Regions from separate parts of the Pseudomonas sp. GW460-LB5 genome, predicted to be linked through region 2. Evidence: predicted binding sites of a transcription regulator. Region 2 holds the regulator's gene; each other region holds the start of a gene.
What was found. The regulator FliA, encoded in region 2, starts transcription of late flagellar genes. The targets are predictions, from matches to a motif close to CTAAAGTTTNNNNNNNNNNNGCCGNTAA.
Positions count from the first base shown of each region.

Region 1: AC07XM_RS01730 (flagellar protein MotY) is a predicted target of FliA. The motif match lies at 1,620-1,647, and genes of this name have one in related genera.
Region 3: flgM (flagellar biosynthesis anti-sigma factor FlgM) is a predicted target of FliA. The motif match lies at 1,931-1,958, and genes of this name have one in related genera.
Region 4: AC07XM_RS02510 (methyl-accepting chemotaxis protein) is a predicted target of FliA. The motif match lies at 1,980-2,007, and genes of this name have one in related genera.

Region 1 is NZ_JBWKXT010000001.1:376,061-379,267, forward strand. It holds gene rnt (ribonuclease T) at 1-483, opposite strand, end outside; gene pyrC (dihydroorotase) at 507-1,553, opposite strand; gene AC07XM_RS01730 (flagellar protein MotY) at 1,684-2,637, shown strand; gene AC07XM_RS01735 (argininosuccinate synthase) at 2,825-3,207, shown strand, end outside.
Region 2 is NZ_JBWKXT010000019.1:12,706-15,912, reverse strand. It holds gene AC07XM_RS13675 (protein phosphatase CheZ) at 1-480, opposite strand, end outside; gene AC07XM_RS13670 (chemotaxis response regulator CheY) at 501-875, opposite strand; gene fliA (RNA polymerase sigma factor FliA) at 996-1,736, opposite strand; gene fleN (flagellar synthesis regulator FleN) at 1,733-2,566, opposite strand; gene flhF (flagellar biosynthesis GTPase FlhF) at 2,660-3,207, opposite strand, start outside.
Region 3 is NZ_JBWKXT010000018.1:48,819-52,025, forward strand. It holds gene cheR (protein-glutamate O-methyltransferase CheR) at 1-22, opposite strand, end outside; gene AC07XM_RS13340 (chemotaxis protein CheV) at 74-1,003, opposite strand; gene flgA (flagellar basal body P-ring formation chaperone FlgA) at 1,080-1,832, shown strand; gene flgM (flagellar biosynthesis anti-sigma factor FlgM) at 1,995-2,309, shown strand; gene AC07XM_RS13355 (flagella synthesis protein FlgN) at 2,359-2,826, shown strand; gene AC07XM_RS13360 (flagellar brake protein) at 2,906-3,207, shown strand, end outside.
Region 4 is NZ_JBWKXT010000002.1:102,446-105,652, reverse strand. It holds gene AC07XM_RS02510 (methyl-accepting chemotaxis protein) at 296-1,921, opposite strand; gene AC07XM_RS02505 (alpha/beta fold hydrolase) at 2,077-2,967, opposite strand; gene AC07XM_RS02500 (DUF1835 domain-containing protein) at 3,194-3,207, shown strand, end outside.

The sequences.
Region 1 (3,207 bases), on a different contig from region 2:
CGCCAAGCCCGCGAGGGTAGCGGTGTCGAAGCTCGAAAACGGGTGGAACGGATTGCGCTTCAGGTCGTTGCGCGCCACCGCCGCATTGAGGAAGCCCAGGTCGAAGCTGCTGTTGTGGCCGACCAGGATCGCCCGCTTGCAGCCATTGGCCTTGAGTGCCTTGCGTACACCGCGGAAGATATCGGTCAGCGCGCTTTCCTCGCTAACAGCCATGCGCAGCGGGTGGTCCAGCTTGATGCCGGTGAACTCCAGCGCGGCGGCTTCGATATTGGCGCCCTCGAACGGTTCCACTCGGTGGAAGTAGGTGTGCTCGGGGAACAGGAAGCCTTTCTCGTCCATGCCGATCGTGACGGCGGCAATTTCCAGCAGCGCATCGGTGGCGCTGTTGAAACCACCAGTCTCCACATCCACCACCACCGGCAGGTAGCCGCGGAAGCGCTCGGCCATCGGGTGGCGCGAACCGCTGCTGCCCTGGGTGTCCATGTCGTCTTCGTAGAGGTCTTCGCTCACGCGTTTTCCTCCAGCAGGCGCCAACGTAGTTTTTCACCGGCGCGCAGCGGGATCACGGTCTGCTCGCCAAACGGCAGGCTGTCCGGGGCGGTCCATTCTTCACGCACCAGGGTAATGGTGTCGGTGTTCGCTGGCAGGCCGTAGAAGGCAGGACCGTGCAAGCTGGCAAAGCCTTCGAGCTTGTCCAGCGCGTTACGCTGTTCGAACGCTTCGGCGTACATTTCGATGGCCGCGTATGCGGTGTAGCAACCGGCGCACCCGCAGGCGGCTTCCTTGGCGTGACGGGCGTGCGGTGCCGAGTCGGTGCCCAGGAAGAACTTCGGGTTGCCGCTGGTGGCCGCGTCCAGCAGCGCCACCTGATGGGTGTTGCGCTTGAGGATCGGCAGGCAGTAGAAGTGCGGGCGAATGCCGCCAACCAGCATGTGGTTGCGGTTGTACAGCAGGTGCTGTGCAGTGATGGTCGCGCCGACGTTGGCCGGGGCCTCGGTGACGAACTGAGCGGCATCGCCGGTGGTGATGTGTTCGAACACCACTTTCAGCGTCGGGAAGCGCTCGACCAGACGACGCATGTGCTCGTCAATGAAGCGCTTCTCGCGGTCGAACACGTCGATCTCGCTGCGGGTTACTTCGCCATGCACCAACAGTGGCATGCCGACTTCCGCCAGCGCCTCGATGGCCGGGAAGATGTTGTCGATGCTGGTCACGCCCGAGTCGGAGTTGGTAGTGGCGCCGGCCGGGTACAGTTTGGCGGCGTACACGATGCCGCTGGCCTTGGCCGCGCGGACATCCTCGGGGCTGGTGCGGTCGGTGAGGTACAGCACCATCAGCGGCTCGAAGCGGCTGCCGGCAGGGCGGGCGGCCAGGATGCGCTCACGGTAGGCACTGGCCTCGTCGGCATTACGCACCGGAGGAACCAGGTTTGGCATGATGATGGCACGGGCAAAAGTGCGCGCCACGTCGCCAACGGTGTGGGGCAGGACGGCACCATCGCGCAGATGGATGTGCCAGTCGTCGGGGCGCAGGAGGGTCAGGCGATCGGACATTGGGGATTCCAGGCGGGTCGAACTCAAGCCCCAATGCTACCGGAAAAGCCTGGGGCGAGCACGGCTATCAAGTTTTCCGGCCGGCGTCCGATAGCCTGCAGGTAAGCCGTCAGAATTTGTGGAGCCGCCCGTGCGCCAGCGTTACCTCACCCTGTTGACCCTGTTCGCCAGCCTGCCGGCCGGCGCACTGACTTTTCAGACGCGCATGGAAAATATTGCCTGGAAGGTCGAGGGCGACCCGTTCGAGTGCCGTCTGATCCAGCCGATAGAAGGTTTTGGTAGCGGTGAGTTCGTGCGTCGGGCAGGTGAACAGCCCGTTTTTCAGCTACGTTCGGACAACAATGTACTGGGTGCAGGTACAGCCAGCCTGCTGGCGGCGGCGGCGCCGTGGCAGCCTGGGCGGGGTGATATCAACCTGGGCAACGTGCGGATGGCCCGCACCGGTGTGCTGTTCAGTTCTTCCCAAGGCCAGGCCAGCCGCCTGATCAACGGCTTGCTCGACGGGCGTAGCACAGTGGTGCGCAACTACACCGGTGAGGCCGGAAGGCCAATGGAGGTACGCGTTCTGCCGGTCAGCTTCGCCAAGGCCTACAGCGACTATCTGGTCTGTGCCGGCAAGCTGCTGCCTATGAATTATGATCAGGTGCGCCAGACCCAGGTGGGTTTCCCCGGGGGCGGCACCGAGCTGGACGCGTCGGCGCGTGCACGGCTGGATGTGATCCTGGATTACATCAAAGCTGACCCGACGGTGAACCACATCGAGCTCGACGGCCACTCCGACAACAGTGGCAACCGCCTGACCAACCGAGACCTGTCGCGCCGTCGTGCGCTGGCTGTGGCTGATTACTTCAAGGCCCATGGATTGACTGAAGAACAGATCACGGTGCGCTTCCATGGCGAGCAGTACCCGTTGGTGAAGAACAACAGTGCGGCCAACCGGGCACGCAATCGCCGGGTAAACATCGAGCTGGATCGGATTTCGGTGGTTGAGAAACCTGTGGAAAAACCGGCTGAGCCAGCGGCGCCTGCCGCCCCAGCACCAGCCAACCCGGCTGCTGCCGCGCCGGGGGCGAAGGCACCCTGAGATCGGGGGGGGGGCCTTCAGGTGTTTGCCACGACATTTCCAGCGCCTGTGAGATGGTCATGCATACCCCCGTCGCCCTTCCGACAGTTCTTGTCGCTTTGTCGTCAGAAGCTGTCGCCCCACTGTAAATTTTTCCGTAAGGCCGTTAGAATCGACCCCTTTCCGTACAACCCCGTGGAGTGATGGCATGGCGGACGTAAAAAAGGTCGTACTGGCGTATTCCGGCGGCCTTGATACTTCGGTGATTCTCAAGTGGCTGCAGGATACCTATAACTGCGAAGTGGTGACCTTCACCGCTGACCTGGGTCAGGGCGAAGAGGTCGAGCCGGCCCGTGCCAAGGCCCAGGCAATGGGTGTTAAAGAGATTTACATCGACGATCTGCGCGAAGAGTTCGTGCGTGATTTCGTGTTCCCGATGTTCCGCGCCAACACCGTCTACGAAGGTGAGTACCTGCTGGGTACTTCCATTGCCCGCCCGCTGATCGCCAAGCGCCTGATCGAAATCGCCAACGAAACCGGCGCTGACGCCATTTCCCATGGCGCTACTGGCAAAGGCAACGACCAGGTTCG
Region 2 (3,207 bases):
GCGGTTACCTTCAGCGCTGTGCGTGAGGAAACTGTCGACGCGTTTGACCAGGTCACGGAACTCCGGCGCTGCCACTTCGCGGCGCATGAAGCGCTGCCAGTCGGTACTCAAGGCCTTCGCTTCGCTGGCCAGGTCGTTGAGCACCGGGGTGCTTTCCTCGACCAGGTCCATGGTGCGGTTGGCCGCACCCTCGGTCAGCTTGACCACGTACGACAGGCGCTCGGTAGCGTCGGTTATCTGCGACACCTCCTCGGCCTGTGGCATGGTCGGGTCGATCTGGAAGCTGACGATAGCGCTGTGCAACTCGCGGGTCAGCTTGCCGACCTCCTGGTACAGGCCACGGTCGCGAGTCTGGTTCAGCTCATGAATCAGCTGTACCGCCTCGCCGAAACGGCCCCGCTCCAGGCTTTCGACCAACTCCTGGGCATGTTTCTTCAGGGTCGATTCGAACTCCCCCAAAGACGTTTGTGATGAATCCATGGCGCGCCCCCTGACGTGACTCAGCCGTTGACACGTTCGAAGATCTTCTCGATCTTTTCTTTGAGCACCTGGGCGGTGAACGGCTTGACCACATAGCCATTGACGCCGGCCTGGGCCGCTTCGATGATCTGGTCGCGCTTGGCCTCGGCAGTCACCATCAGTACCGGCATGGTTTTCAGCTTTTCACTGGCACGCACTTTACGCAGCAGGTCGATACCGGACATGCCGGGCATGTTCCAGTCGGTCACCAGGAAGTCGTAGTGGCCGTTTTCCAGCATCGGCAGCGCCGTGGTGCCATCGTCGGCTTCTTCGGTGTTGGTGAAGCCCAGGTCACGCAACAGGTTCTTGATGATCCGCCGCATCGTCGAAAAGTCGTCAACGATGAGGATTTTCATGTTCTTGTCCAATTAGACCTCCAAGCAGTCTCAAACGCGCCCGGCCGACCGGGCACGCACTCATTCAATTCGGTACAACGTGGAAAACGCACGTGGAAAACGACTGCAACGACCCCGGGCTCAACGTGCCCGCCATTCCCCCAAGCGGCTACGCAGGCGCGCGGCACATTGGCTGTGCAACTGGCTGACCCGCGATTCGCTGACCCCAAGCACCTCGCCGATTTCCTTGAGGTTCAGCTCTTCGTCGTAGTACAGCGCCAGTACCAGGCGCTCACGCTCCGGCAGGTTGGCAATGGCCTCGGTCAGGGCAGCCTGGAAGCGTTCGTCCTCAAGGCCACGTGCAGGTTCGACGTGGCCACTGGCGCCATCCTCATGCAGCCCTTCGTGCTCGCCGTCCTGCAACAGGTCGTCAAAGCTGAACAGGCGGCTGCCCAAGGTATCGTTCAAGATCCCGTAGTAATCATCGAGACTCAACTGGAGTTCGGCAGCAACTTCATGATCTTTAGCGTCTCGACCGGTTCTGGCTTCAACGGCACGCATCGCGTCACTGACCATGCGGGTATTGCGGTGCACCGAACGCGGTGCCCAGTCGCCCTTGCGCACCTCGTCCAGCATGGCCCCGCGGATGCGGATGCCGGCATAGGTTTCAAAGCTGGCGCCTTTGCTGGCGTCATACTTGTTGGCCACTTCAAGCAGGCCGATCATGCCGGCCTGGATCAGGTCCTCGACCTGCACGTTGGCCGGCAACCGCGCCAACAGGTGGTAGGCAATGCGCTTCACCAGCGGGGCGTAGCGTTCGATCAGCTCGTACTGGCCGTCTTTCGCTGCCCGGCTGTACATCTTGAAGCCGCTGGCATTCATAGCACGGGTCCCGCGCTGGTGGGCTGCACCAGACGCTCGACAAAGAACTCCAGGTGACCGCGCGGATTGGCCGGCAGCGGCCAACTGTCAACCTTCTGGGCAATCGCCTTGAAGGCCAGCGCGCACTTGGAGCGTGGGAACGCTTCGTAGACGGCGCGCTGCTTCTGCACCGCCTTGCGCACGCACTCGTCGTACGGCACGGCACCCACGTACTGCAGGGCCACATCGAGGAAGCGGTCGGTGACCTTGGTCAGCTTGGCGAACAGGTTGCGCCCTTCCTGCGGGCTCTGCGCCATGTTGGCCAGCACACGGAAACGATTCATCCCGTAGTCGCGGTTGAGCAGTTTGATCAGGGCGTAGGCATCGGTGATCGAGGTGGGCTCGTCACACACTACCAGCAGCACTTCCTGGGCGGCGCGAACGAAGCTGACCACCGACTCACCAATCCCCGCTGCAGTGTCGATCACCAGCACGTCGAGGTTGTCGCCGACTTCACTGAACGCCTGGATAAGACCGGCATGCTGGGCCGGGGCCAGGTGCACCATGCTCTGGGTGCCCGAGGCTGCGGGGACGATGCGCACGCCGCCAGGGCCCTGCAACATCACGTCACGCAGCTCACAGCGCCCTTCGATGACATCGGCCAGGGTACGTTTGGGGGTAAGGCCCAGCAACACGTCGACGTTGGCCAGGCCCAGGTCGGCGTCCAGCAGCATGACCCTGCGGCCAAGCTCGGCCAGCGCCAGGGACAAGTTCACTGAAACGTTAGTCTTGCCGACGCCACCTTTGCCACCGGTCACGGCGATCACCTGTACGGGATGCATGCTACCCATGTCTGTTCTTTACCTTGTCTCGCTGGGACTCAGGCCACACGTGGGGCAATTCTGCGTACCCCTTGGCATAGCTACTTTGCACACGCTTCATGGTCAACCCGCTCGCCGGGGGTTGTGATAGAGATCAGCGAACATGTCGGCCATGGCCTCTTCGCTGGGCTCGTCCTGCTGCTGCACATTGACCGCACGGGAGACCAGCTGGTGGCCGCGCGGCAGGTGCAGGTCGTCAGGAATGCGCGGGCCATCGGTCAGGTAGGCCACGGGCAGTTCATGACTGATGGCAAGGCTCAGCACATCGCCAAGGCTTGCCGTTTCATCCAGCTTGGTCAGGATGCAACCGGCCAGACCACAACGTTTGTAGCTGTGGTAGGCGGCGGTCAGCACCTGTTTCTGGCTGGTGGTGGCCAGCACCAGGTAATTCTTCGCGGCAATGCCACGCCCGGCCAAGGTTTCCAGCTGCATGCGCAGTGCCGGGTCGCTGGCCTGCAGGCCGGCGGTATCAATCAGCACAACGCGCTTGCGCAACAGCGGTTCCAGCGCCGCGGCCAGGGACTGGCCCGGGTCGACGTAGGTCACTGGCACGTTGAGGATGCGGCCCAGGGTCTTGAGCTGCTCCTGCGCGCCGATACGAAAGCTGTCCA
Region 3 (3,207 bases), on a different contig from region 2:
AATCCAAATTACCCGTAGACACTCTTGCCGCCTCTTTTCAATCACTGGTGCCGGGGGCGTGCCCCCGGCTGCTTCAATGCGCTGCCTTGATCCGGTCGACCACCCGCTGGGCCAGGTCGTCCGGCTTGAACTTGGCCAGGAAGTCATCGGCACCGACCTTCTTGACCATTGCCTGGTTGAACACCCCGGAAAGCGAAGTATGCAGGCAGATGTGCAATTTTTGCATGCGCGGGTCGCTGCGGATCTCCGCCGTTAGCGTATAGCCGTCCATTTCCGGCATTTCAATGTCCGAGATCATCATCAGGAACTCTTCTTCCGGCTTTTTGCCCTCCTCCACCAGCTGGCGCAGGTAGTTCAGGGCCTGACGGCCATCATTGAGCGCCACCACCTCCACCCCCACGGTCTGCAGGCAGCGGCTGACCTGCTTGCGTGCCACCGACGAATCGTCCACGGTCAGCACCCGCATCAGCACGGCCTTGTCCTGCGTCTCGGCATCGATCACCCCGGCCGAGACCGACTCGGACGACGGCGACACTTCGGCCAGCACCTTCTCCACATCGATGATCTCGACCATGCGGTTGTCCACCCGGGTGACCGCCGTCAGGTAGTGGTCACGGCCGGTGCCCTTGGGTGGCGGATGGATCTCTTCCCAGTTCATGTTGACGATGCGCTCCACCGAGTGCACCAGAAAGCCCTGGGTCTTGGTGTTGTACTCAGTGATGATCACGAAGCTGTTGCGCGTCTCTTCCTGCAGCGGCCGCAACCCGGTGGCCATCGACAAGTCGAGGATCGGGATGGTCGCCCCGCGAATGTTGGCAACGCCACGCACCACCGGGTGCGCCTTGGGCAGCAGGGTCAGCGCAGGGCATTGCAGCACTTCCCTGACCTTGAACACGTTGATGCCGTAAAGCTGTTCGCCGTTGAGGCGGAACAGCAGCAATTCCAGGCGATTCTGCCCCACCAGCTGCGTGCGCTGGTTGACCGAATCCATAACACCCGCCATGCCAGACTCCTTATCTTTCAGCCTTTCGTTGCAACTCAGGTTACGAGTCGGCACGGGCTTTGCTTTTTTGAGCGTCATGCATACGAAAACGACATTTTTCCGACGATTGACGCGCCTGCTGACGGGCTCGCTGGCCACGTTGTGCCTGCTGGTGCCCGGCGTTCGCACGGTAGCGGACGCGCTCACCTTGCCTGAACAGCTTATCGGTGTCACCCAAGGGTTTCTTGAATTCACCGTCGAAGATTACCTGGCTACCACCCAGACCCCCGGCCGCTATGAAATCCAGGTCAACCCGCTGGACCCACGCCTGCGCATGCCGTTGTGCAGCCAGCAGCTGGACGCCTCGCTGGAAAGCCCTTCCCTGCCACTTGGCCGGGTAACGGTACGGGTGCGCTGCGACAGTGCGGCCCCGTGGACGGTGTTTGTCCCGGCCACGGTACGGCTGTTCCGCGACGTGGTGGTGGTCACCCGCCCGCTCAAGCGCGACAACACAGTGGGCGAAGGCGACGTGGCCCTGCGCGAGCGCGATGTCGGCACCCTTGGCCAGGGTTTTCTGACCGAACTGGACCAGGCAGTGGGCATGAAGATGCTGCGCCCCACGGTGATCGACCAGGTACTTACCCCGCAACATCTGGAGCAGGCCGAGGTGGTGCGCAAGGGCGACCAGGTGGTGATCATCGCCCGCAGCGGCAGCCTGAGCGTGCGCATGCCGGGCGAGGCCCTGAGCAAAGGCGGCCTGAGCGAACAGATACGGGTACGCAACCTGAATTCCAAACGGGTGGTCAAGGCCAGGGTGACGGGCCCGGGCCAGGTCGAGGTGAGCATGTAGCCCGCCACAGATTGCGCTGGCAGGGAGGAACCGCTTTTCCTAAACTGTGTCAGAGAACGGGTTGGCGAGCTTGCTGACAGGCGGCCAAGCATTTGTGCCTAAAGTTTCTTTCGGGCTGGCCGAAAACAAGGCAAGCGTCCAAATACCCAGAGGTTCCTGATCATGGTCATCGACTTCAGTCGTTTGAATAACTCTCCGTCCGTCACGGGCGGCGTGCGCGGCAACACCGCGGCGGGCAATGCCGAAAAACCGGCAGCCAGCCAGGAAGCGGTGAAAGACACCAGCGCCAGCGGAGAAGCGGTACACCTCAGCCAAGAGGCACAGCAGTTGCAAAAGGTCAGCGACAAGCTGCGCGACGAGCCGGTTGTCAACAGTGCCCGTGTGGCCCAGTTGAAACAGGCGATCGCCGACGGCAGCTACCAGGTCGATGCCGGCCGGGTCGCCAGCAAACTGCTCGATTTCGAAGCCCAGCGCTGACCCCTCGGCGCGCTGACTTCACGGACGCTAGAAAAGCCAAGAGTTAGCCATGCACGACACCACCTTGCTGCAACTGATCGAAGATGACATTGCCCCGATGCAGGAACTGCTCGACCTTCTGAATAAAGAAGCGATCGCCCTGCATGGCCGCGACATGCCGCTGCTGGAACAGATCCTGGCGCGCAAGCAGTCGCTGATCATCTTGCTCGAGCAGCATGGCCAGCGCCGCAGCCAGTTGCTCGGCAGCCTGGGCCTGAGTGCCGATCGCACTGGCGTGCAGGCGGTAGCCGCACAATCGCCCCATGGCGACGCGATGCTGCAGCGGCTCGACATGCTGTCGAAACTGATGGACGACTGCCAGCAGGTCAACCAGACCAACGGCCGGATCATCCAGGTACAGCAACACGTCACCAACAACCAGATCAGAATCCTCATGGGCGGCGACTCACCGTCGCTCTACGATAGCCGAGGCAGCACCTCGCCGCTGGCCAAGCCACGGGCCCTCAGCCAAGTGTGATTTTTCTATCAAGGCACGGAACATACTGGCAAAATGCCGTTACTTGCGTGTGTCGCTTTTGCCTGGAGAACGATAAGCCGTGTTCAATGAAACCGAAGCCCCGCAACCGCCAAAGGTGCTGAACACCCCCTTGGAGATTGCGGCCAACTTGCGGCAGCTGCAGGAAAGCCACGACCCCCTGATCATCACCTTCCATGACCGCAGCCAGCGCTTCCAGAGCTATGTGGTGCACGTGGACCGTGAAAGCAACACCCTGGCACTGGACGAGATGATCCCGCGCGACGGTGAAAAATTCATCGAAAACGGCGAGCACTTCCGCGTTGAGGGCTTTCACGATGGCGTACGCATCGCCTGGGAATGCGACCACGCGCTGAAGATCAC
Region 4 (3,207 bases), on a different contig from region 2:
GCGGCAAGTCACGACGGAGCATCAGGCTCTGGCGCGGCTTGCCCGACCAGGGTGTCGGGACCGGTGTTCCGGTTCAATTGCCTGACCAGGCCATACGGCAGGGGTCAGGCAGCGACTAGATACTGTGTCCATTGAATTCTTCAGTGAATGGAAAAAAGGCCCTTTCTCGGGGCGATCGAACTTTATTCAAGGGTAGTATCGAAGTCAACCCGCAAGGGGAACTTTAAATAAGTTTCACCCACTTTTAATGTAACAATGATCAGGTGCGAGTTTTACGCCCGTCGCCCGGCTACCCTTACACCCTGAACCGCCCCACCAATGCCGTCATCTCCCCCACCAGCCCCGACAGCGCCTTGCTCGCCTCGCTGGTCTGCTGCGCTCCTGTCGCCGAGTTGATCGACAGCTCGCGAATGTTCAGCAGGTTGCGGTCCACTTCCCGCGCCACCTGAGCTTGCTCTTCGGCCGCACTGGCGATGACCAGGTTGCGCTCGTTGATTTCGCCAATCGCACTGTAGATACCTTCCAGCACCTGCCCCGAGGCCAAGGTCACGTCCAGTGTCGACTGGGCGCGGTTGGTGCTGGCCTGCATCGACGCCACCGCCGCCTCGGTGCCCGCCTGCACGCGGCCGATCATCTGTTCGATTTCCTGGGTCGATTGTTGCGTGCGGTAGGCCAGCGTGCGTACCTCATCTGCCACCACCGCAAAGCCGCGCCCGGCCTCACCGGCGCGGGCCGCCTCGATGGCAGCATTGAGTGCCAGCAGGTTGGTTTGCTCGGACACCGAGCGGATCACTTCAAGTACTTTGCCGATATCCCGGACCTGCCCCACCAATTGCTCCAGGTGCGCACTGCTGGTCTGGATCTCGCGGGTCATGGCCTCGGTGCCATCGATGTTGTCGCTGACTTGCTGGCGGCTTTGTGCGGCCAGCTGGTTGGACTCGCTGGTGGTTTGCGATGTAGTGATAGCGTTGCGCGCAACTTCCTCCACGGCCGTGGTCATTTCGGTCACAGCAGTAGCTGCCTGCTCCAGCTCCTGCCCCTGCTGACGCAGGTTGCTGGCGCTTTCCTCGGTAACCGCGTTCAACGCAGTGGCGGCTGCGTCCAGCTGCCGGGCACAGTGGTTGATCTGCCCCAGGGTGTCGCGCTGGCTCTGCTGCATACGCTGCAGTTCATGGAATAGCTGGCCGATCTCGTTGTTGCCCTGCCCTTGCACCGGCACGCTCAGGTCACCACCGGCAATGCGCTGGAAGTGCCGACCGGCTTCACGCAGCGGATGCAGCACTCGCTGGGCAATGAAGGCCCAGCACAGTGCAGCCAGCAGCAAGGTCACCCCTAGCAGCCCCAGGCTCAGCATTTGTGCACGCGCCAGACGACGGTCTGACTCCAGCATGATCTGCTGGCCACGTTCGCTCAGTACGCCAACCAGCTGCTGGCGTAGCGCTTGCAGTCGGCCCATGGCATTGCCGGCATCGATGTTGACCTTGAAGTACTGCTCCAGCGAACGCTGGCGGGTCGCTTCGCGCTGCCCGGCTACCGCCTTGGCATATTCGGCAAAGGTAGCCTGCAGCTCGGTTGCCAGCGTGCGAAGGGCTGGCTCGCGGACATTTTCAACGAACTCGTCGACCAGCTTCTGGCTCTTGTCGTTCAGCTCGACTGACAGCGCCATGCGCTTGCCTGCACTCTCGTCATGGCCGCCCAACTGCTCGATGAAGCCCGAGGACACATTGGCGCTGGAACGGATTGCCATCAACAACGCATTGTTCAACCGGTCCGACTGGTGTGCGGTCTGGTCCAGTTCGGTGATCTGCTGACCGCTGCCCACTGCTGCCCGCCAGGCACTGACGGTGGAAAACAGCAGGGTCAGGCTGAACAACGACAGCACCCAGAACATTCCGGTACGTATCTTGAGGTTGGCAAGCATGCGGGCAGTACTCCTTATTGGCACCACTTCTGGTCGAAATTCGACGGTGGGTGTGCTGCTATCGGAGGTACCGGCGCAGGCTTGAGGCGCAGGAAGCAGGTTATGGGCGATAACCGAACAGATGTTGCCGGGCGCAGGCTGCGCCGCGGCCAACCTCAGCGATCGAGGAAAATGACTACCGTCTGCGCGAAGGCCTGCGGTTGGTCCAGCATGACGAAGTGGAAGCTGCCATCGATACGTTTGAAGCTGATGTTTCGCGTCCCGGCATAGGCGTTTGCGAAGGTTGCATCGACGCTGGTAGCGGGTATGCCATACAAGGGGTCATAGGCATAGACGACCTGCACCGGCGCCTGGATATCGCCAAGCTCCGGGCGCAGGTCGGTGGTCATCAGTTCATAGGTAGCGTCGGCTACCGCCTTGCGGTCCGAGCGCAGCGCGGCCTCTACCAATGCGGGCCTGGCCGCAGCGGTCTTGGCCAGCCGGTCAATGGCCGCACGCTGCATGGCTTCGGCCTGCGCTGCCGGGGCCAGCAGCATCCCATCACGGAATGTGGCAGCCTGGGGTGCAGCCGTTTCGGCAGTGGCCGTGGGGTCCATCAATAACGTGTAAAACGGCAGCGCATCGACAACCATCAGCCGCCCGACCTGCTCCGGGTGGCGTGCGCCAAGCATCAGCGCCACCTCACCGCCCAGCGAATGGCCAATGATGGCCGGCGCCTCAAGGCGCTGGCTACGGATATAGTCAGCAACCGCCTCGGCCACAGGAGCGGCCACGCGCCCGTCCACAGCGGGCACGGCAGGCGAACCGGCAAAGCCTGCAACCTGCACAAGGTGCAGGCGATGCTGCTGGCGCAGTGTGCTGGCGAGCCCCGCCCAAACCTCACGGGAAGAGGCCAGCCCGGGGATCAGGATGACGTCCGGCCCGGTGCCCTCGATCTTTACCGAAATACGTTCGCCCGCTACAGGCACTGGCTGGCTTGGCGCAGCCAATGCCGAGCCCAGCGACAAGCTGGTCCCGATTGCTGCAAGCAGGGTGCGTATGTGCATGGTCGCCATTCCTTTGACTTCAACGGAGAAAAGCCCGCCACTATAAAGCGCACGGCAACCCATGGGAAAACTATCATTTGCAACCCGCTGCGCTGCACCGTTAAAGTCGGGGCCTGGGCGCCGGCTGCGCCTGCGGTCCGCGCAAAGGGGTTGCCCGAGCCATGCTTCAGTCCATTTCCATACCAGCTCCCGGCTTGTCGGCGGACCGAGCCCCAAAGGAGTTGGCATGCCCGCCATCAA